Regions from separate parts of the Rhizobium sp. PAMB 3174 genome, predicted to be linked through region 2. Evidence: riboswitches for the same ligand, from Rfam matches in the RefSeq annotation. Region 2 holds a riboswitch; the other holds the start of a gene.
The links. Region 2 has a riboswitch for S-adenosylmethionine ahead of ACU5AY_RS14505 (O-succinylhomoserine sulfhydrylase). Riboswitches for the same ligand answer to the same signal wherever they lie in the genome.
Positions count from the first base shown of each region.

Region 1: it holds a riboswitch for S-adenosylmethionine, as region 2 does, so the genes downstream of both, metA (homoserine O-acetyltransferase MetA) here and ACU5AY_RS14505 (O-succinylhomoserine sulfhydrylase) in region 2, are expected to answer to the same signal.

Region 1 covers NZ_CM128608.1:3,804,221-3,815,082, forward strand. The annotation lists gene ACU5AY_RS18180 (CarD family transcriptional regulator) at 268-843, shown strand; gene ACU5AY_RS18185 (RNA polymerase factor sigma-32) at 1,161-2,021, shown strand; gene ACU5AY_RS18190 (aldose epimerase family protein) at 2,089-3,114, opposite strand; gene ACU5AY_RS18195 (vWA domain-containing protein) at 3,202-4,386, opposite strand; gene metA (homoserine O-acetyltransferase MetA) at 4,411-5,355, opposite strand; SAM riboswitch at 5,435-5,514, opposite strand; gene ACU5AY_RS18205 (AAA family ATPase) at 5,758-6,597, opposite strand; gene ACU5AY_RS18210 (ABC transporter permease) at 6,776-7,732, opposite strand; gene ACU5AY_RS18215 (ABC transporter ATP-binding protein) at 7,719-8,663, opposite strand; gene ACU5AY_RS18220 (COG1470 family protein) at 8,660-9,841, opposite strand; gene ACU5AY_RS18225 (hypothetical protein) at 10,008-10,862, opposite strand, start outside.
Region 2 covers NZ_CM128608.1:3,019,232-3,030,093, forward strand. The annotation lists gene ACU5AY_RS14495 (methyl-accepting chemotaxis protein) at 1-1,186, shown strand, start outside; gene ACU5AY_RS14500 (2'-deoxycytidine 5'-triphosphate deaminase) at 1,241-2,335, opposite strand; SAM riboswitch at 2,412-2,490, shown strand; gene ACU5AY_RS14505 (O-succinylhomoserine sulfhydrylase) at 2,535-3,719, shown strand; gene ACU5AY_RS14510 (CDP-alcohol phosphatidyltransferase family protein) at 3,744-4,370, opposite strand; gene apaG (Co2+/Mg2+ efflux protein ApaG) at 4,574-4,966, shown strand; gene ACU5AY_RS14520 (FTR1 family iron permease) at 5,002-5,838, opposite strand; gene ACU5AY_RS14525 (cupredoxin domain-containing protein) at 5,857-6,201, opposite strand; gene ACU5AY_RS14530 (Hsp33 family molecular chaperone) at 6,378-7,364, opposite strand; gene argF (ornithine carbamoyltransferase) at 7,412-8,329, opposite strand; gene ACU5AY_RS14540 (acetylornithine transaminase) at 8,359-9,558, opposite strand; gene ACU5AY_RS14545 (GcrA family cell cycle regulator) at 9,960-10,493, shown strand; gene phoB (phosphate regulon transcriptional regulator PhoB) at 10,640-10,862, opposite strand, start outside.

The DNA.
Region 1 (10,862 bases), 780 kb from region 2:
TTTTTGTGGTAGACATTCTCTATCTGGTCCACCACGCGGCAGCTATGTGCCTCAATAATCACGAAAGCTACAAAACAATTCGCACGCGAAATCGGCATCGTCGTTGATGCTGTCTACAGATTTCGAGCTTCGGAGCGTTTTGTTCTCTGCATGCATTCGACCAGAGCAGAGGAAATGTACCCGTCCGTGCATTTCATTTATCCGGGCCTCACTGACCCGACTCCGGCCTTGTTGGGCCGGCAGTGTAACAGGGAGTTTTTGAATCGAATGACGACCCAGCAGAAAAAATCTTCGACGCGCCACGGCTTCAAGACCGGCGAATCCATCGTGTATCCGGCTCATGGCGTCGGCATGATCTCCGCCATTGAAGAGCAGGAAGTGGCGGGCATGACGCTCGAACTTTTCGTGATTGATTTCGAGAAGGACAAGATGCGCCTCAAGGTTCCGGTGGCAAAGGCCGTGAGCATCGGTATGCGCAAGCTGTCCGAGACGGATTTCGTCGATCGCGCCCTCAAGGTCGTCCAGGGCAAGGCCCGCATCAAGCGCACCATGTGGTCGCGCCGCGCGCAGGAATATGATGCCAAGATCAATTCCGGCGATCTGATCTCGATTTCCGAAGTCGTTCGCGACCTTTACCGCGCCGAAAACCAGCCGGAGCAGTCCTATTCGGAGCGTCAGCTCTATGAAGCTGCCCTGGATCGCATGGCGCGCGAAATCGCCGCCGTCAACAAGATGTCCGAGACCGAGGCCGTCCGCCTGATCGAGGTCAATCTTGCCAAGGGTCCGAAGCGCGGCAAGTCTGTCGAAGACGATGCTGCCCAGGAAGAAGAAGAAGCCGCGTAAGCGCTGATTGCATCACCTGCGATCTCCCAAAACCCGGCCTCAGCGCCGGGTTTTATTTTTTTGAAGAGACCTCCCAAACTCTCACATTCGTGTGATTTTTTTCCTCTGCCATTGCATTGCCGCGAAACTGGGTTCACATAATAATTGTTCGCCTGACTTATTAATTGTTTTCTTGCTGGCGGGTAGTGAACAATTTCGCGGTTGGATCGTTGTACCGACGTAGGTTGCGCGGATGAATAAGGATGAAGCGACCTGAACCCATTGGGGTTTGGCGCTTTTCATAGATTTAAGACTTTAATTGCCCCAGGAGAAGTCTGATGAATAGCATTGCCATAGACCGTCAGCTCAGCAGGGTAGCCAGAAGCGCTCCGTACCTCGCCCGCGAGGAGGAACACGATCTTGCTGTGCGCTGGAAGGAAAGCCACGACCAGGGTGCGCGCAACCGCATCGCCATGTCGCACATGCGCCTGGTTATTTCGATGGCCAACAAATTTCGTAATTTCGGATTGCCGCTCAGCGACCTCATTCAGGAAGGCCATGTGGGTCTCCTGGAGGCGGCCGCTCGCTTCGATCCTGAACGTGAAGTGCGTTTCTCAACCTATGCAAGCTGGTGGATCCGCGCGTCGATGCAGGATTATATCCTGCGCAACTGGTCCATCGTCCGCGGCGGCACCAGCTCGGCGCAGAAGGCCCTGTTCTTCAACCTCAGGCGGCTGCGCGCCAAGCTTGCCCAGGGTGACACGCACCTGACGGCTCAGGCGATCCACCAGGAAATTGCCTCCGCGCTCGGCGTCAGCGTGTCCGACGTGCAGACCATGGATGCCCGTCTTTCCGGCCCGGACGCCTCCCTGCAGGCGCCGGCGATTGCCGGCGACAACGACAGCAGCGAGCGCATCGACATGATGGCGAGCGATGAGCCGCTGCCGGACGAGCAGGTCTCCGACATGATCGACAGCGAACGCCGCCGCGAATGGCTCACCCATGCGCTCGACTCGCTCAACGACCGGGAAATGAAGATCATCCGCGCCCGCCGGCTCGCCGAAGACGGCGTGACGCTGGAAGAACTGGGTTCCGAACTCGGGATTTCCAAGGAACGTGTCCGGCAGATCGAAAACCGGGCGATGGAAAAGCTCAAGGCCGCTCTTATGTCGGCCGATCCGATGCTCGCCATGCTTTAGACGCGGGTCGCATCATACTTGCAAAAAACGGCCCCGTTCGGGGCCGCTTTTATTTTGGCTTGGGTTTTCAACCCTTCGTGAAGACGTAGTCGGTTTCCTGGCGCAGCACCTCACCTGGACGCAGCACGGGGCTGGGAAAGCTCTCGTGGTTGATGGCGTCCGGCCAGACCTGGGTCTCCATGCACAATCCCGAAAACGCGCCGTAGGTACGGCCTTCAAGGCCCGGGACCGGTGTGGCGAGCTTGACGGCGGCGTAGAACTGCACGCCGGGTTCGGTGGTGCGCACTTCCATGGCGACCCCCGAACTGCTGCTCTTGGCCAGCGCCACGGCGCGCTTGGCGCCACGCTCCGTCGACAGGCAGAAATTGTGGTCGTAGCCGACCTGCTTGCCGTCCTCGAGCATGCGGATCGGCCGCATCTGGCGGAAGTCGAACGGCGTCCCGCCAACCGGCCGAAGTTCTCCCGTCGGGATCAGGTTCGCATCGGTCGGCAGATAGTAATCGGCGGCGATCAGCATGTCGTGGTCGAGGATGTCGGCCTTGCCGTCCAGATTGAAATAGCTGTGCTGGCAGAGGTTGGCGAGCGTCGGCTGGTCCGTCGTCGCCTCGTATACGACCGACAGGACGCCGTCGCCGTGAACCGTGTAGGTTGCCGAAATCGAGCAGTTGCCGGCGTAACCGCAACGGCCGTCCGGATCGACGATCTCAAGGCGAACGCTGTCTTCCTTCAGATCGGCAATCACCCAGTTCTGCTTGCCGATGTTGTTGGCGCCGCCATGCAGGTGATTGACGCCCTTCTCGTTGAGATCCAGCTGATAGGCCTTGCCGTCGAGCGTGAACTTGCCGCCGGCGATGCGGTTGGCGCAGCGGCCCGGTGTGGCGCCGAAGTTGGAGGAATATTTCGGGTAGCTGCCGAAGTCTTCGAACCCAAGCACGAGTGGCGGCTGGTGGCCTTCGAGGCGAAGATCCTGGATGACGGATCCCCAGGTCATGACGTTGGCAGTCAGTCCGCCACCGCGGATCGTCACGCGATAGACCGGCTCGCCGGCATCCGTATGGCCGAAAATTTCACGCTCCAACGGTTTGACCGTCATCTCCCATTCCTCTTCGTCATTTCGGTTGATTGACTTTCGTGCCGCCTGCTGGAAGCAGGCAATTGCATACATGGAGCAGGGCAGACTTCAAGACAATTCCCGCGTAGCCTTTTCCAGTCCGCCAAGCGTCAGGGGAAACATCCGGCCTGCCATGAGGCCGTTCAGCAGGCCGATCGACGTGGTGTAGTGCCAATAGGATTCCTTGACGGGATTGAGCCATACCGATTTCCGGAAGTGGTCGGTAATCCGTCTCAGCCAGACCGCCCCCGCCTCGGCATTCCAATGTTCGACGGAACCGCCCGGATGGGTGATCTCGTAGGGCGCCATGGAGGCATCCCCGACGAAGATCGCCTTGTAGTCGGGTCCGTAGGTATTGAGGAGTTCCATCGTCGGGGTGCGCTCGCCGTAGCGGCGGTTGTTATCCTTCCAGACGTCCTCGTAGATGCAATTATGGAAGTAGAAATATTCCATGTGGCGAAATTCCGCCTTGGCCGCGGAAAACAGCTCTTCCACGGCACGGACATGATCGTCCATCGAGCCGCCGATATCGAAGAACATCAAAAGTTTGACGGCGTTGCGCCGCTCCGGCCGCGTCTGGACGTCGAGATAGCCATGTTCTGCGGTGGCGCGGATGGTGCCGTTGAGGTCCAGCTCGTCAGGCGCTCCCTGCCGCACCCATTGCCGCAACCGTTTCAGCGCGACCTTGATGTTGCGCGTGCCGAGCTCGACCGTGTCGTCGAGATTGGCGAAGTCGCGGCGGTCCCAGACCTTGACCGCCCGGCGGTGGCGCGAGGTTTCCTGGCCGATGCGCACGCCTTCCGGATTGTAGCCATAGGCACCGAAGGGCGAGGTGCCAGCGGTGCCGATCCACTTGTTGCCGCCCTGGTGGCGCTCCTTCTGCTCGGCGAGCCGCTCCTTTAGCGTTTCCATCAGCTTTTCGAAGCCACCGAGGCTCTCGACGAGCTTCTTTTCTTCCTCCGTCAGATGCTTTTCCGCGAGCCGTCGAAGCCACTCTTCGGGTATGGCGGCGTCCGTCGGACCCGCTTCCGAACCTGAAACGGCCTCGACTCCGCGGAAATATTCGGCGAAGGTCCGGTCGAAGCGGTCGATGAAGCGCTCGTCCTTCACCAGCGCTGTGCGGGCGAGGTAGTAGAAGGCCTCTACATCATAGTCGACCAGTCCGTCCTCCATGCCTGCCAGCAGCGTCAGAAACTCCTTCAGCGTCACGGGGACACCGGCTTGCTTCAGGCTCAGGAAGAACGGGATGAACATGCAGGCGACTATAGGCCGGCGCGGTCAGCCTGTCAGCCGCTGATCCATCCGGTCGAGGCCGATCTCGGCGAGATCGTAGGGTGTCGTCTGGTAGACCTGGTTGATCCAGTTGCCGAACAGCAGGAAGGCGTGGCTGCGCCAGCGGTTGAGCGGCTGCTTGGTCGGATCATCATCCGGGAAGTAGTTGTGCGGCGGCTTGATCGGCGTGCCGGCCTCGACATCGCGGAAATACTCTTCCGCCAGCGTCGTCGAGTCATATTCGACGTGGTTGAAGATGTAGAGCCGGTTGCACTTTTCCTCGGAAATGAGGCAGACGCCGGTGTCGTTCGATTCCATCAGCAGCTCCAGGCCCGAGCCTGCGCGCAGGTCTTCCTTGCGCACCTCTGTCCAGCGCGAGACGGAAATCTGGAAGTCGTCGGAGAAGCCGGAGAGATAGGGCGATGCCGGCTTGAGGTTCTTGTGGCGGTACACGCCAAAGGCCTTTGCCGGCAGATTGTATTTCGGCACCTTGTGGAAGTGCCAGATCGCCGCCATCGCTCCCCAGCAGATGAAGAAGCTCGAATGGACGTTGGTCTCGGTCCAGTCGAGGATCTGCTTCAACTCATCCCAATAGGTGACGTCCTCGAAGGGCAGCGTCTCGATCGGTGCGCCGGTGATGATGAAGCCGTCGAACTTGCGGTCCTTCACCTCGTCCCAGGTGTTGTAGAAGGAGATCAGATGGTCCTCGGGCGTGTTCTTCGCCTTGTGGCCGCCGATGCGCACCAGCGTCAGCTCGACCTGCAGCGGCGAGGCGCCGACGAGGCGGGCGATCTGCGTCTCCGTCTTGATCTTGTTCGGCATGAGGTTCAGGAGGCCGATCTGCAGTGGCCGGATGTCCTGCCGGAGCGCCGTCTTCTCATCCATGACCTTAACGCCTTCACGCACGAGAATGTCGCGGGCGGGGAGTTCGTCTGGAATTCTGATCGGCATCGTAGTCATCCTTCATGCGGTCGGGCGATAGCCCAAAGACAAAAAAACCGGCGGCGAAATCGCAACCGGTCCTTGGAACATTCGTTTGTCCGCGGCCCTTTTTAGCGACTTCTTTAACGTGGCTGCAAGCCGGCCGGCCAAATCACCACGGAACGCCTATGAAATAGCGCCAAGTTGAATGAGAATCAAGAAAAAGCGCACTCAGGGGAATGTGGGCATGCGCCATGCCCCTCCCCAACCCCTCCCCACAAGGGGGAGGGGCTTTGCCGACGAATCTGCCTCTGCTGCCATAAGCATCCTGATGATCAGGTTAGGGGGTGGGTGAAGAGTGTCGCGGGAGATAGCCCCTCCCCCTTGTGGGGAGGGGTTGGGGAGGGGACTTTGTGTTGGTGAGCGAAAGCTTCAGCCGTCTCGCCTTGCCATGAAAGCCAGGCGTTCGAAAAGATGGACGTCCTGCTCGTTCTTCAACAGTGCGCCGTGCAGTTTCGGCAGGGCGTTCTTCGCATCGCCGCGCAGGCTCATCGGATCGACGTCGTCGGCGACGAGGAGGCGGATCCAGTCGAGCGCCTCGGAGGTCGACGGGCGCTTCTTCAGGCCCGGCGTCTCGCGGATCTCGTAGAACTGCGTGAGGGCGGCGCGAACCAGCGACTGCTTGATGCCGGGGTAGTGAACCTCGACGATGCGCTCCAGCGTCTCCGCGTCGGGGAAGCGGATATAGTGGAAGAAGCAGCGGCGCAGGAAGGCGTCCGGCAGTTCCTTCTCGTTGTTGGAGGTGATGATGACGATCGGCCGGTTGGCGGCAGAGACCGTCTCGCCGGTTTCGTAGACGTGGAACTCCATGCGATCGAGTTCCTGCAGAAGATCGTTCGGGAATTCGATGTCGGCCTTGTCGATCTCGTCGATCAGCAGCACGACCTTGCGGTCCGCCTCGAAGGCCTGCCAGAGCTTGCCCTTGCGGATGTAGTTCTTCACGTCATGGACGCGTTCGTCGCCGAGCTGGCTGTCGCGCAGGCGGGAGACCGCGTCGTATTCGTAGAGGCCCTGCTGTGCCTTGGTGGTCGACTTGATGTTCCATTCGAGGAGGTCGAGGCCGAGCGCGCTCGCCACCTGGCGGGCAAGCTCCGTCTTGCCGGTGCCGGGCTCGCCCTTGACCAGCAGCGGCCGCTCCAGCCGGATCGCGGCATTGACCGCTGTCATCAGGTCCTTGCCGGCGACGTATTCTTCCGTTCCTTCAAAACGCATCGTTCGTTCGTTCCCGCTGTTCAACAGCCTTAGACCTATTGCCTGAGACGGACGCGGGCAACAGAAAACCCGGCGGAATTGACTTCCGCCGGGTTCTGCAGAGCGAAAGCGGAGACCGGCCTGCCTAAGGAGAACACCGCTACTCCAAAACCGGTCCCCGCCTTTCAGGCGGCACGCCCTACGCTCTGATCTCCTGACGCTGGAAGGAGACATAGGCGATCGTGTAAACCACGACCATGGCTGCGATCAGGCCGGAAAGCTGCGGCCAGATCAGAAGTGCGCTTTGATCGAAGGGCAGCGGCATGCCCATGATCGCCCCCTGCAACTGGCTCATGAAGACGAGGCCGAGCGAGCGGGTAGCGGGGTTGAGGATCGCCATCGTCGCCTCACCGAAGAGCGTGTTCGGCGAGATGCGCGACAGCGCCTGACCGATTTCCGCCTGGTGAACGATGGTGACCGGGTTGAAGGGATCGGCCGGCGCAATGGCGCTGGCGATCAGCGGCGCGATCATGCTCCAGAAGATCGTGAAGATCAGCCACAGCGTCAGGCCTGCCAGCGCCGAGGTCGCCGGCGAGCGGAAGAGCGTGGAGAACAGGAGCGAGATCGCCAGCCAGACACCGGCATAGGCGAGCGAGATCAGCAGGAACGTCAGGCCCCTGAGGATTTCCTCGCCGGAAGGTGGCAGGCCGAGCATGATAATGCCCATGCCGGTGACCAGCAGCCAGAGGGTGATCAGGCAGATGCCGATCACCATCAGCCCGCCGAGGAATTTTCCGGCAAGCAGCGCGTCGCGATAGATCGGTTGCGACAGGATGCGGCTCATCGTGCGGCGGTTATACTCGCCGTTGATCGCGTCGAAGCCGAGCGAGATGCCGACCAGCGGCAGGAGGAAGCCGAGGAAGGCGATGAACGACGGCAACGGGTCCTGCGCGGTGGTGAAGATGCGCAGGAACAGGAAGGGATCCTCCCCGACCGTGTTCTTGATCTGGCCGATGGCGCCGTAGATGGAGCCGATCGCCGTCAGGATGACCAGCAGCATGACGAGGTGCATGCGCGGGCTGCCCATGTGATCGGCCGCCTCCTTCATGGCAACGGTTGCGAGACCCTTGAAAGGTGATCCTTCACGCTGCTTCATCGCGGTCACCCTCCTCGAAATAGCGGACATAGACCTCGTCAAGGCTCGAGCGGTCCATGGACATGCCCTTCAGCCTGCCGCCCGATTGCACGATCTTTTCGGCCAGTTCGTCGCGTACGTCGCGGGCCGCGTCGATGCGGTAGCGGCCGGTGCCGATGGTGGTTACGTTGCTCACTCCGTCGATGGCGCCGCCAACGGCCGCGACATCGCAGTTCTCGGCATCGATCTCGATGACATAGGCGCCACCGAGCACCTGGCTTGCCAGATCGCTGACCTTGCCGATCAGGCCGACCTTGCCTTTCCTGAACAGCGCGACCCGCGAGCAGATCGACTGCACCATGGACAGAAGGTGCGAGGAGAGCACGATGGTCATGCCTTCGCCGGCAAGCTTGACGATCAGGTCGAGCAGTTCCTGCGTCGACTGCGGGTCGAGGCCCGAGGTCGGCTCGTCGAGGATCGCCACCTCGCAGGCCTTCACCAGGAGATCGGCAATGCCGAGCCTCTGGCGCATGCCGCGCGAGAAGGTGGCGACGCGGCGGTCGATGACATGGCCGAGACGCACGCGATCCATCGCCGCGACGATCCGCCTTGCCGCCTCATCGCCGGGAATGCCGGCGAGCCGCGCGGTGTAGGCGAGGTTCTCCCGGGCCGTCATCGAGTCGTAGAAGCCGACGGCATCTGGCAGGTAGCCCACCCGCCGCTTGACGGCGAGTGGATCGCGGTAGGGGTCGTGTCCGAGGACACGCACCTCGCCGCCGGAGGGTTCTGTAAGGCCGAGCAGGAGCAGGATGGTCGTCGTCTTGCCCGCTCCGTTCGGTCCGAGCAGGCCGAAGACCTCGCCCCGCTCGACTGTCAGATCAAGGCCATCCACCGCAATGTGGTGACCATAGGCTTTCCGGAGGCCTTTCGCCTCTATGACCGGCGTGCTCATCTGCGGCCATACCGGGCAACCGCGAAAGCAAGAACGATCACGGCGGAGCCGATGACGCCGAGGCCGGCGAGGCCCCACATGGTGGAGGTGGTGACGGTGACGCGGAAGTCGGAGCTATCCGACACGCCGTCGCCGCGGGCCGACACGGTGACCATGTAGTCGCCGGCGATCGCCTTGTCGGAGGGCGTCATGTGGACGGCGAACTTCTGGTCGCTGCCGGGAGCGAGTTCCGGAATGGACTTCGGATCAACCTCCATCTTCCAGCCCTGCGGCGCGCTGGCATTCAACGCAACGTTGGCGGCCGGTGCGGAACCGGAGTTGGAGACGGTGAAGTCGAAGGTTTCTTCCTTGCCGGCTTCGGCGCGGCCGGAGAGGCGGCCTTCGGGGGCGGCGAGCGCCACCTTCGGCTGGCCGGTGATGTCGAGCAACAGCTTGGTTGCGGCCTTCACCTTGTCGTTGGAAGCGCCGGCGGCGACGGGATACTGGCCGGCGGAAATGTCACGCGGCGGGGTGACCGAGAGTTTCACGGTCTTGGTCTCGCCGGGCTTGAAGGGCAGGCTGGTCAGCTCCTGGCTGCCATATTGTTCCTTGAAGGTGGTCTGGAAGCCGGCCGGCGCGTCAGCGAGCAGGTTGAAGGTCTGGTCTTCGGCGCTGTCGTTCTTGATCGTCAGGTCGAAATCGAAATTGGACCGCGGCGTGCCGCGGAGTGCCGGAAGCTTCGGTTCGATCGTCACCTTGTCGGGGTCGGCGGCGGCGAGCGTCATGGTGATCGGCAGCTTCAGCGACTGGCCGTCGGCGGTCTGGCCGATGACGGTGAAGTCGTAGGTGCCGGCCTTGACGTCCTTCGGCGCGCTGACCTTCAACTGCAGGCTGCGGTTCTCGTCCGGGGTGACCATGGCGGCCTTGACCGGCTTGCCCCCGCCGTCAAGCTCCCATTTCCAACCGTCCGGCAGGCCGTTGACGCTGAATTCGACGCGGGCGGGCGGTTCGTTGGAATTGGCAAGACTGAGGGAAAGGGTCGCATCCTCCCCGATGCGTTCGGTAATGGCCGGATAATCGGTGGTGAGCCAGAGGCCCGAGGGTTTCATGTCGGCCTGCTGGGCCATGGCAGGAATTGAGCACAGCAAGGCGGCACCGGTAACCATGGTCACCGATGAAAGGCGGCGTAAGCGATTCATCGCATCACTCCCGAATCTGATTTCTTAGAGGCTTGTTTTCGACTTCGTTGTGGTGGCGTGCCCGCTCCCCGGCCGGTCGGACCGTGGCGCGAACAAGGAAACGCTTTGCCCGAAATGTGACCAAAGTCGGGCAGGAAAATTACAAGCTCGTAATGTCAGAAAAGCCTTAAGCAGCGGCCGGCGTGCCGAAAACAAGCACCAGAACGGCAAGCGCTATACCCGCGATAAACACAATTCTCTGCGGCAATATATCGCGCTTCTTTACTTCCAATGTTGCCAAAAGTGCCTGAACGCACTGGATTCCGTAGTAGAGAACGAATGCCTTGGAAGCATAGGAGATGATCTCGAAGATGTCGGCCGACCAGGTGACCGCGATGGCCACCAGCGCGGTCGCGAGATAGCCGCCCCTGACCGGAATGCGTCCGCGTGTCGCACCGTTGACGAGCCCGGCGGCGCCGTTCAAATCAGCCATGGCGGCGGAAAGTTGCGATGCGAGGGCCGTCAGGATGACGAGCGGGGCGGCCGCGCTGCCCAGCGAGGCGACCATGTCGATGATCTGAGTCTCGCCGCCGACGGCCGGCAGGTCCGTCGGAAAGAACGGCGTGACCAGCAGGATGAAGGCGAGATAGATCGCCGTTGCGATCCCCTGCGCGTAGATCATCGTGCGAATGCGCGTCCGGCGGTCATAGGTGTTTCCGAGATAGCGGGAGGTTTCGAAGCCCTGGACGAGAATGATCAGTCCGAGCAGGACGCTCAGCCTTTCCCCGCCGGTGTCGTGGTTGATTTCCGCCAGATGAAACGTGCCGCCGTTGAACGCGAGGAAGGCGGCATAGGCGAGAGCGGTGATGAGGCCGGCGATCAGCGCCAGCTTGATGGCGACGGCGGCGACCTCGACATGCTCCAGCGCCCGCAAGCCGCGCAGCGTGCCGATCAATCCAAGTGCGCCGATGACGACGGTCGCGATGATCCTGCCTGTCCATTGATCGACGATGCCGTCGGCCTTCAGCGCGAAGGAGGCGAA
Region 2 (10,862 bases):
GCTTGCCGGCCGGGGCGACATCCATTCGATACCCTCGCTCGGCAAGAATGAAATCGGCGCGATGGCCGATTCCGTCCGCGGCATCTTCGTCATGGTCAGCGAGCAGAGCGAGCGCGAACGGCAAGAAGAGCTGCGGGTCGCTGCGATGAAGGCCGACGAGGAGGAGGCCCAGAACCTCGAGCGGGCGCACATCGCCCAGGAGCAGGCGGCCGCGTTGGAAGCCCTCTCGGCGGCGCTCGACCACCTGGCGAACGGCGACTTCGAAAAGCGCATGTCCCTCGATCTTTCCGAGAATTTTCGGCCGATGGCACGCAACTTCAATGACACCGTGGAGATGATGCGCAAGACGATGTCTGACATCCGCACCACGTCGCGTGAAATCAACGGCAGTGCCGACGCCCTCGCTTTCACCTCCGATGAACTCGCCGCGCGCACCGAAGAGCAGAACCGTTCGCTGGAGACCAGTTCGAACGCCCTGCGCATCCTGACGGAGACCGTGCGCTCGACGGCCGACAACGCCCAACGCGCCATGCACGCCGCCCAGGAAAGCAAGATGCAGGCGGAGCGATCCGGCGATGTCGTTCGGCAGGCGGTGGCGGCGATGGGAGCCATCAACTCATCCTCCAGCCAGATCGGCCAGATCATCGGCGTGATCGACGACATCGCCTTCCAGACCAATCTCCTGGCGCTCAATGCCGGAGTGGAGGCCGCCCGCGCTGGCGAAGCCGGCAAGGGATTTGCTGTCGTCGCCCAGGAAGTCCGCGAACTGGCGCAGCGCTCCGCGCACGCCGCCAAGGAGATCAAGGGCCTGATCTCGGCAAGCTCGAACCAGGTGAAGTCCGGCGTTTCCCTGGTGGAGGAGACCGGCACTGTCCTGACCGCGATCATCGAGCAGATCTCCGAAACCAGCGGGCTGGTCTCCATCATCGCCAGCAACACGACGGAGCAGTCCGCGCAGCTCACCGAGGTCAATCACGCGATCTCCGAAATCGAGCAGATCACGACGCAGAACACCCAGATGGTGATCGACAGTTCGCGCGAAATCCACGATCTGACCGCGCGGGTCAATCACCTGCACGAGAAGCTCGCCCGGTTCAGGACGCGCGACGAAAAGCACGATAGCGCCTACGAGGGCCCGGAGCGGCGAAAGAGTGCCGGCATACCGATACGCTATTCGGCCGCCTGAAACGCGGAGGCGCGGGCCCGTGAGAAGTCAGGTTCTGCGTCTCCGGCGATGATGTCAGGTGCGAAAATGCTTGGAGAGCTTCAGGCCCTGCGCCTGATAGTTGGAGCCGAGGCCGGAACCATAGAGCGAATGCGGCTTTTCCAGCATGTGTTCGTAGACGAGACGCCCGACGATCTGGCCATGCTCGAGGATGAACGGCACCTCGTGGCTGCGCACTTCGAGGACGGCGCGCGATCCGGTGCCGCCGGCGCCGGCATGGCCGAAGCCGGGATCGAAGAAGCCGGCATAGTGAACGCGGAATTCTCCGACCAGCGGGTCGTAAGGCGTCATTTCCGCGGCATAAAGCGGCGGCACGTGCACGGCTTCGCGCGATACCAGGATATAGAATTCATCCGGATCGAGGATCAACTCCTCGCGGCCGTGGCTGTAGAGCGGCTCCCAGAAATCGAACACCTCGTTGGCCGCCTTCTCGTCGACATCGACGACGGCGGTGTGATGCTTGCCGCGATAGCCGATCAGGCCGTCGTCGGCACTACCCTTGAGATCGATCGACAGCGCGATCCCGCCGCCGGACACGTTCGGCGTGTCGCTGGCGACCAGAGTCTCGCTTCTGTGAAGCGCCAGCAATTCGGTCTCGCTCAAGAGCGGCTGGCCGATGCGGAAGCGGATCTGCGACAGGCGCGAGCCCCTGCGCACGACGATCGGGAAGGTGCGCGGCGAGATTTCCAGATAGAGCGGACCGGAATAGCCGGACGGTATCTTGTCGAATTCCTGGGCATAGTCGGTGATGACGCGGGTGAAGATGTCGAGGCGGCCGGTGGAGCTCTTCGGATTGGCGGAAGCCGACATGCCGGAGGGCAGATCGAGGCTTTCCATCAGCGGCACGATGTAGACGCAGCCCGTCTCCAGAACCGCACCTTCGGAGAGGTCGATGACATGCAGTTTCAGCCGGTCGAGCTTGTCGGAGACAAGGTGGCTCGGCCCCGGAAGGAAGCTTGCCCGCACCCGGAACGCCTTGGCGCCGAGGCGCAGGTCGAGGCTTGCCGGCTGCACCTGGTCGATGTCGAGTTCCGCCTGGCTCTTCAGCCTGCCCGCCTCGAAAAGTTCGCGAATGGCGCCATCCGCCAGAATGCCCGTCTGTCTTGCCATATGTCCCGTCCTTGAAGTGTGAGGCACAAAACCAAACTCGAGGAATTGACGCAAGCGGTGATGGGGAGTATTTGGCTCCTTATCCCGTGGTGATTTGGCCGGTCGGCTTGCAGCCACGTTAAACAAGTGGCTAAAAAGACCGGGTTGAAACCGGTCTGCTTTTGCGGCCGGTTTTTTTGTTTTGGAAAGTGATCATGGCATGAGCAAGAATTGGCAACCGGCAACCCAACTCGTTCACGGCGGCTCAATCCGGTCGCAGTTCGGCGAAATGTCGGAATCGATCTTCCTGACGCAGGGCTTCCTTTATGAGAACTCGGCATCGGCCGAGGCCCGTTTCAAGGGCGAGACCGAAGGCTATATCTACGCCCGCTACGGCAGCCCGACCAACGACATGTTCGAAAAGCGCATGTGCATGATGGAAGGCGCCGAAGACGCGCGCGCCACCGCATCAGGGATGGCCGCCATTTCGTCCTCCATCCTCTGCCAGGTCAAGGCCGGCGACCACATCGTCGCGGCCCGCGCGCTGTTCGGCTCCAACCGCTGGATCATCGAGACGCTGGCACCGAAATACGGCGTGACCTGCACGCTGGTCGACGGTCGCGACATCGCCAACTGGGAAGCCGCCGTTCGCCCCAACACCAAGGTCTTCTTCCTGGAAAGCCCGACGAACCCGACGCTGGAAGTCGTCGACATTGCCGGCGTCTCGAAGCTCGCCAAGCAGGTCGGCGCCACGCTGATCGTCGACAACGTTTTTGCCACGCCGCTCTTCCAGAAGCCGTTCGAACTCGGCGCCGATGTCGTCGTCTACTCGGCCACCAAGCACATCGACGGCCAGGGCCGCTGCCTCGGCGGCATCGTACTGTCCTCCAAGAAGTGGATCGACGAGAACCTGCACGACTACTTCCGCCACACCGGGCCGGCGATGTCGCCGTTCAATGCCTGGGTGCTGCTGAAAGGTCTGGAAACCTTGCCGCTGCGCGTGAAGCAGCAGACGGAGAATGCTGCAAAAGCCGCCGACTTCCTCGCCGAACACAAGGCCGTCGCCAAGGTCATCTATCCCGGCCGCAAGGACCATCCGCAGGCCGATATCATTGCAAAGCAGATGAAGGCCGGCTCCACGCTCGTCTGCCTCGAGCTGAAGGGCGGCAAGGAAGCGGCGTTCGCGATGCAGGATGCCCTGCAGATCATCAAGATTTCCAACAATCTCGGCGACACCAGAAGCCTGATCACCCATCCGGCGACGACGACGCACAAGAACCTCACCGACGAAGCCCGGGCCGAACTCGGCATTTCGCCGGGCACCGTGCGCCTTTCGCTCGGCATCGAGGACGGCGGCGACCTGGTCGCCGATCTCGAACAGGCGCTCGACAAGGTCAAATACTGACCCACATATCAGACCGCCGGGGCGTCACTCACGCCCCGGTCGTTCCTCCCGCATGATGCGCCTGGCAAAGAGGATGCGGGCGGCAGCGGTATAAAGCGTGAGCGCCGCGAAGAGATAGGCCAGCCACCAGAACCAGTCCGGACAAAGGCAGGCAATCGCAAAGACGGCGATCGTCTCCGTCGCTTCCGCCAGTCCCGTTGTGAAATAGAACGATTTTTCACCGCGCGCATCGGTCGTCAGCCGGCGCTTTTCGGCCATGACGGCGAAGGCGAGGAAGCTCGATCCGTTCACATAGAAGGCAAACAGAAGGACGGCGCCGGCAATGCCGTTTCGCGCCGGGTCGGCGATGACGAAGGCGAGAGGGACGGCGCCGTAAAACACGAAGTCCAGGACGATATCGAGAAAGCCGCCGAAATCAGTCTTGCGCGTTGCACGGGCAATGGCGCCGTCAAGACCGTCTCCAAGCCGGCTGGCAAGCAGAAACGGTAGAGCCAGCCAGCCGTGGCCGGAGGCAACAAGGGCCGCCGAGAGGAGGCCCAGGCCGCAAGCGATCAACGTCATGGTGTCAGCACCGACGCCCCGTTCCGCGAGCCATTCGCCCGTCTGCCGCAGATGCGGATCGATGCGCTTTCTGATTGCACCGTCGAGCATGCGCCTCCCTCCCCTTGCCTTATTCATCCGCACCCCGAAAACCGGCTTGCCGGCGAGCACGCACATATTAACCTAACCTATTATGATTAACGGCAAAAACCGCGTTCATTTCTGGTTTTTAATACTTGAGTACGGGCATCCGGCTTGACGCAACCGGCAGGCTATACGATATCGTTTATGAAATCTTAAGGAAGGTGTCCGGTATGTATCGCGCGCTGACACGGGACATAGAAGTTGTGGTGGAGCCCTACTATCTGGAGGAACAGTCCGATCCGGAAGACAGCCGCTATGTCTGGGGTTACCGGATCGTCATTTCCAACAATTCCGACATATCCGTCCGGCTGATCAGCCGCTACTGGCACATCACGGACCAGAACGGCCAGGTCGATGAAGTGCGCGGCCCAGGCGTGGTCGGCGAACAGCCGCGGCTGTCGCCGGGCGATTCCTATGAATACTCATCGGGCTGCCCGCTCGACACTCCGTCCGGCGTTATGTTCGGCCACTACCAGATGTCGACGGACGAGGGCGAACTGTTCGAGGTCGACATTCCGGCCTTCTCGCTCGACACGCCGGACATGACCCGCACCCTCAACTGACAGAGCTGATTGCTCCGGCCTCCAGCCGGGATGGACTATCCAGCATTCGCATGTCTGGCAGGCTGGTGCCCACGGGCTGCCAGCGTGCGGGTGGCGACGACGACCGCAATTAGCGTCACGACATAGACCAGGACCTGGAACTCGCTCGGCTGCTGGGAATAGCCGAACATGGTGTGCATCAGGCGGCCCGGAATGCTGCCTTCCTCGAGAAGCCAGGAGGTGTCCCACGCAGTAGCGGACAGCCAGTCGATCTTGCCTGCGCGTTCCAGATAGGCTGCCGACTGCGACGCCATGCTGGCGGCGAGGAAGGTGATGAGAACGCTCGTCACCGAGAACAGGTGACGCATCGGAATCTTCACGAGACCGAAATAGGTGAGCGCCGAGACGCCGGCTCCGAGAACGAGGCCGAGTGCCGATCCGAGCGCCAGCGACGACCAGCTGTCGCCTCCGGCGAGGATGATGCCGTACATGAAGAGCGCGATTTCGGCGCCTTCGCGCAGGACAGCGATGCCGACGACCAGCGCAAGCGCTGCCAGCGAACGCTGCCCGTCGCTGACCGCCTTGCCGGTGGCGGCGAGATCGGCGGCGAGTTCACGTCCGTGATGCGCCATCCAGAGATTGTGCCAGATCAGCATGACGGCGGCGATCGCCAGGATGCCGGCGTTGAAGAGTTCCTGCCCGAAGCCGTCCGCCCATTCGGAGACGACGCCGGCAAAGGCGGCCAGCACCACGCTTCCGGCGATGCCTCCGGCAACACCGGCGGCGATCCACCAGCGGCTGCCGGCAACCAACCGGGTTGCGGCCAGCACGATGCCGACGATCAGGCCGGCTTCAAAAATCTCGCGGAAAACAATGACCAGTGCGCCCAGCATGCCTCTTCCTCCGTCACATTATTCGACGACGACGTGGCCGACATACTGTTTGGGATGGAAGTCATCGAAGAAGTCATAGGTGCCAGGCTCCTGCGCCCGCACGTTCACCACGATGTCATGGCCGCTTTCGACGATCTTTTCAAAGCCGAGCGCCCCCGACTCCAGCTCGACCGGCAATTCCGTCTTGTTATGCAGCTTGATGCGGAACGGTTCGCCTGCCTTCGCGCTGATCTGCTGAGGGCTGAAGCTCTCGCTGCTCAAGGTGATCTCGTAGGTCTTGACGTCAGCGGCTGTCGCGGCGCTAAAGGCCGTACCGGCCAGAATGGCAATGGCGGCCACGGCGATGGTCATGCGTTCCTTCATCGGGTCAACTCCGGATCGTTGGCGATGGTCGGCAGGTTGCCGGGCCATCAGATTTGCTGCAGCCTTAATATCATGAGATCATTTATCAAGAAATATTATGTCGCAGGCAGCGCACCTCCCGCCCGCGCGGCCCGACGTTCTCGGCCAAGAAACCCCGAAGCAGCAGCAGACCGGCCTTATTCGATCACCTCGTTGGCGTCGAACACATAAGTCGTCGAACAAAACTCGCAGGTGACCGCGATCTTGCCGTCTTCCTCGCTCGCCAGGATCTCCTCTGCCGAGAAGCCCTTCAGCACGCCACCGATCTTCTCGCGCGAACAGGAGCAGCGATCGAATACCGGCTGGGGCTCGAAGACCCGCACGCCGCGTTCGTGGAACAGCCGGAACAGCAGCCGCTCCGAGCCGACCTGCGGATCGGTCAATTCGTCCGCATCGATCGTTTCGGCGAGCGTGCGGGCCTCCATCCAGGCATCGTCTTCGAACATCGGCAAGGCATTGTCGTCGCCATCACCACCCGGAAGATCCGGCTGGCGCATGCGCTCCGGCGCTTCGGGCAGGAACTGAACGATGAGGCCACCGGCCCGCCAGGTATGCCGGGCCTTGCCGTCCTCGTCCCGATCGTAGAGCTCGGCCGCGGCAAGCCGCATATGCGTCGGGATCTGTTCCGACTGGCGGAAATAGGTGCCGGCGATTTCCTCGAGCGATGCGCCGTCGAGCGCGACGATGCCCTGATAGGGCTGGCTGAAGCGCCCCTGGTCGATGGTGAAGGCGAGGACGCCCGTGCCGAGCAGCTGCTCGGGTTCGGCCATGCCTTCGCTGATGGCAAGCTCAAGGGCCTCCTCGTCGAAACGGGCATAGGCGCGCATGCTGTCGGGCGTCGAAAAATCGGCGACGAGCAGGTCGACCGGGCCGTCGCTCTTCGTCTGGACGGTGAACTTGCCTTCAAACTTCAGCGACGTGCCGATGAGCACGGTGAGCGTGATGACTTCCGCCAGAAGCCGGGCAACCGGCACGGGGTAGTCATGGCGGCCCAGAATGGCGTCGAGCATCGGGCCGAGCTGGACGGCGCGGCCACGAACGTCGAGCCCTTCCACCTGGAAAGGCACAACGTGATCATCACCGGCGAATCCGAATTCGCCGAGCTTGGTGGTTTCTTCCGCCATGGCGGATACTCCTTAAGTTTCGGCGCGCGAAACGAGGCGGCGCCGTATCAGATGGCCCCGAGGCACCAGGCCAGAATGGACTTCTGCGCATGCAGGCGGTTTTCCGCCTCATCGAAGACAACAGACTGCGGTCCGTCGATCACGTCGTCGGTCACTTCCTCGCCACGATGCGCCGGCAGGCAATGCATGAACAACGCATCGTCCTTCGCCCGGCCCATCAGCTGCTTGTTGACCTGGAAGGGCTGGAAGATGTTGTGGCCGCGTGCCTTGTGCTCCTGGTTCATCGAGACCCAGGTGTCGGTGACGACGCAGTCGGCGCCCGACACGGCCTTCTCGGCGTCGTGGCAGAGCATGATTTCGGCGCCTTCGTTGCGCGCCCAGTTCAGGAACTTGTCGTGCGGTTCGGAGCCCAGCGGCACGGCCATGTTCATGCGGTAGCCGAAGCGGGCAGCACCTTCCACGAAGGAATGCAGCACGTTGTTGCCGTCGCCGGTCCAGGCGATGGTCTTGCCGGCGACCGGCCCCTTGTGCTCCTCGAAGGTGAGCAGGTCGGCCATGATCTGGCAGGGATGCGTGTCGTCCGTCAGGCCGTTGATCACCGGCACCGTCGCATGCTCGGCAAGCTCGAGCAGGCGCTTGTGGTCGGTGGTGCGGATCATGATGGCGTCGACATAGCGCGACAGTACCTTTGCCGTGTCGCCGATCGTCTCGGCGCGGCCGAGCTGCATTTCGGTTCCCGACAGGAAGAGCGTCTCGCCGCCGAGCTGGCGCATGCCGACATCGAAGGAGACGCGCGTGCGGGTGGACGGCTTCTCGAAGATCATCGCCAGCATCTTGCCGGCAAGCGGCTTGTCAGCCGTTCCGTCCTTCGTCGCCACCTTGCGCGTGCGTGCGTCGTTCAGAATACCCCTGAGTTCCTCCGAGGAGACCGCGGAAAGATCGAGAAAATGCTTGGGAGCTGCCATGATAACCTGTCAGAATTCGCTTGGCCGCCTCAGGCGGACTTCTTGATATGAGCGGAATGAAGCGCCTCGGCGGCACGCTCGATGCGCGCCAGTCCTTCGCGGGCTTCTTCCGCGCTGACGATAAGCGGCGGCAGCAGGCGCACGACATTGTCGCCCGCAAGCACGCCGAGAACATGCTGCTCGCGCATTGCGGCAAGCAGCTCCGCGGACGGGATCTTTGCCTTGATGCCAAGCATCAGGCCTTCGCCGCGGAAATCCTCGATGACATCGGGATAGCGATCCTTCAGGGAAGCGAGCCCCTGGCGGAAGACGAGTGCCACGTCGCGCACATGTTCCAGGAAGCCATCGGCGAGGATGACGTCCAGGACGGCATTGCCGACGGCCATGGCCAGCGGGTTGCCGCCATAGGTCGAGCCATGCGTGCCAGCGACCATGCCCGAAGCGGCTTCCGCCGTCGCAAGGCAGGCGCCGAACGGAAAGCCGCCGCCGATACCCTTGGCGATCGCCATGATGTCCGGCGTGATGCCGGCCCACTCATAGGCGAAGAGCTTGCCGGTGCGGCCGACGCCGGTCTGCACCTCGTCGAAAATCAGCAGCAGGTCGTGCTCGTCGCAAATAGCACGCAAAGCCTGCAGGAATTCCTTGGACGCCGGACGGACACCGCCCTCGCCCTGCACGGGCTCGACGAGGATGGCCGCGGTCGCGTCCGTGATCGCAGCCTTGACGGCATCGAGGTCACCGAACGGCACCTGGTCGAAGCCGGGCGCCTTCGGGCCAAAACCTTCGAGATATTTCGCGTTGCCGCCGGCCGCGATCGTGCCGAGCGTACGGCCATGGAACGCGCCCTCGAAGGTGATGATGTGGAACTTGTCCGGATGCCCGTTGGCATACTGGTAGCGCCGGGCCGTCTTGATGGCGCATTCCAGCGCTTCGGCGCCCGAATTGGTGAAGAACACCTTTTCGGCAAAGGTCGCAGCGGAGAGGCGCGCGGCCATCTTTTCCTGGCCGGGGTTCTCGTAGACGTTCGACAGGTGCCAGACCTTGCCGGCCTGCGTCGTCAGCGCCTCGACCAGATGCGGATGCGCATGGCCAAGCGAATTCACGGCAACGCCGGCGGCGAAGTCGATGTAGCGCTGGCCGTCCTCGGTGACGAGCCAAATCCCCTCGCCTCGCTCGAAGCGCAGAGGTGCTCTTGCATAGGTATCGTAGAGCGGACCGTTCTGAGCCATGGCGCTGACCTTTCCTGGGCTTTGTTGGCTGGGCACAAATAAAAAAGACCGCCTTTTGGGCGGTTGCCGCACTATCATCATATAGGTCGCCGATGTCAACAAATCACCTGTAAAATCAGGCGATCGCGGCGGCCGCATCAAATTCGAAGGATGGCCTCGCATCCATCGCCAGGCAAAAAAGTGAAAAGAAGCAAGTTGGGGAAAACTGCGAAATCGAATCACGATGATTCCGGCGACTCTTGTCACGGAGTCAGGCTGGCACTAGGTTAAACGTGCATTAAGAATTTGCGCTTGGCGGAAAAAAGTCACCCGGCAGTACAAGAGGCGTACTCCGTCCCGGAGGAATTCGGGACACGGTGAAGGATTCTGCCATGCATTGGACTGCAGGCGGAGAAGACCCAATGAATTGGACAGACGAACGCGTTGAAAAGCTTAAGAAATTGTGGGCGGATGGGCTGAGCGCCAGCCAGATCGCCGCACAACTCGGTGGCGTCAGCCGCAATGCCGTCATCGGCAAGGTTCACCGTCTCAATCTTCCCGGACGCGCCAAGTCCGGCGGCGCATCCTCGGCTGCGCGCACGGTCAAGAGAGCCGTCACCGCCCCGAAGGCTCCGAACTACGCGGCCCGCGTCACGACCCGCTCCGTCACCCGTACGGCCGGCGCCACGGCTCTGAAGGAAGAAGTCGAGATCAACGCGATCCAGGAACTCCGATACGTTCCTGCGTCGAACGTCGTCGTGCCGATCTCCCGCCGCCTGGCCCTGACCGAACTGACCGAGCGCACCTGCAAGTGGCCGGTCGGCGATCCGCTGCAGGACGACTTCCACTTCTGCGGCTGCGAGTCCCCGGACACGTCGCCCTACTGCAACTATCACGCCCGCCTCGCCTATCAGCCGACCAGCAGCGACCGTCGTCGCGCGGCGGCCGCGAACTGATAGCTGCAGCGTCAATCGACTGACCATGATGAACGGGCCTTCGGGGCCCGTTTTTCGTTTCCGTATCCGCACTTTAGGCCAAATGAAAAACCCCGCCGACAATGGGCGGGGTTCTCAAAAACTCCGAGGTACGGACTGGCCGAAGCTCAGACTTCCATCGAGTAGCCGGCGCCGCGAACGGTGCGGATGACGTCCTGCATGTTGGAGAAGTTCAGCGCCTTGCGCAGACGTCCGACGTGCACGTCGACCGTACGCTCGTCGACATAAATGTCATGGCCCCAGACCCCATCCAGCAGCTGCGAGCGCGAAAACACGCGGCCCGGAGAGGCCATCAGGAACTCCAGAAGCCGGAACTCGGTCGGGCCGAGG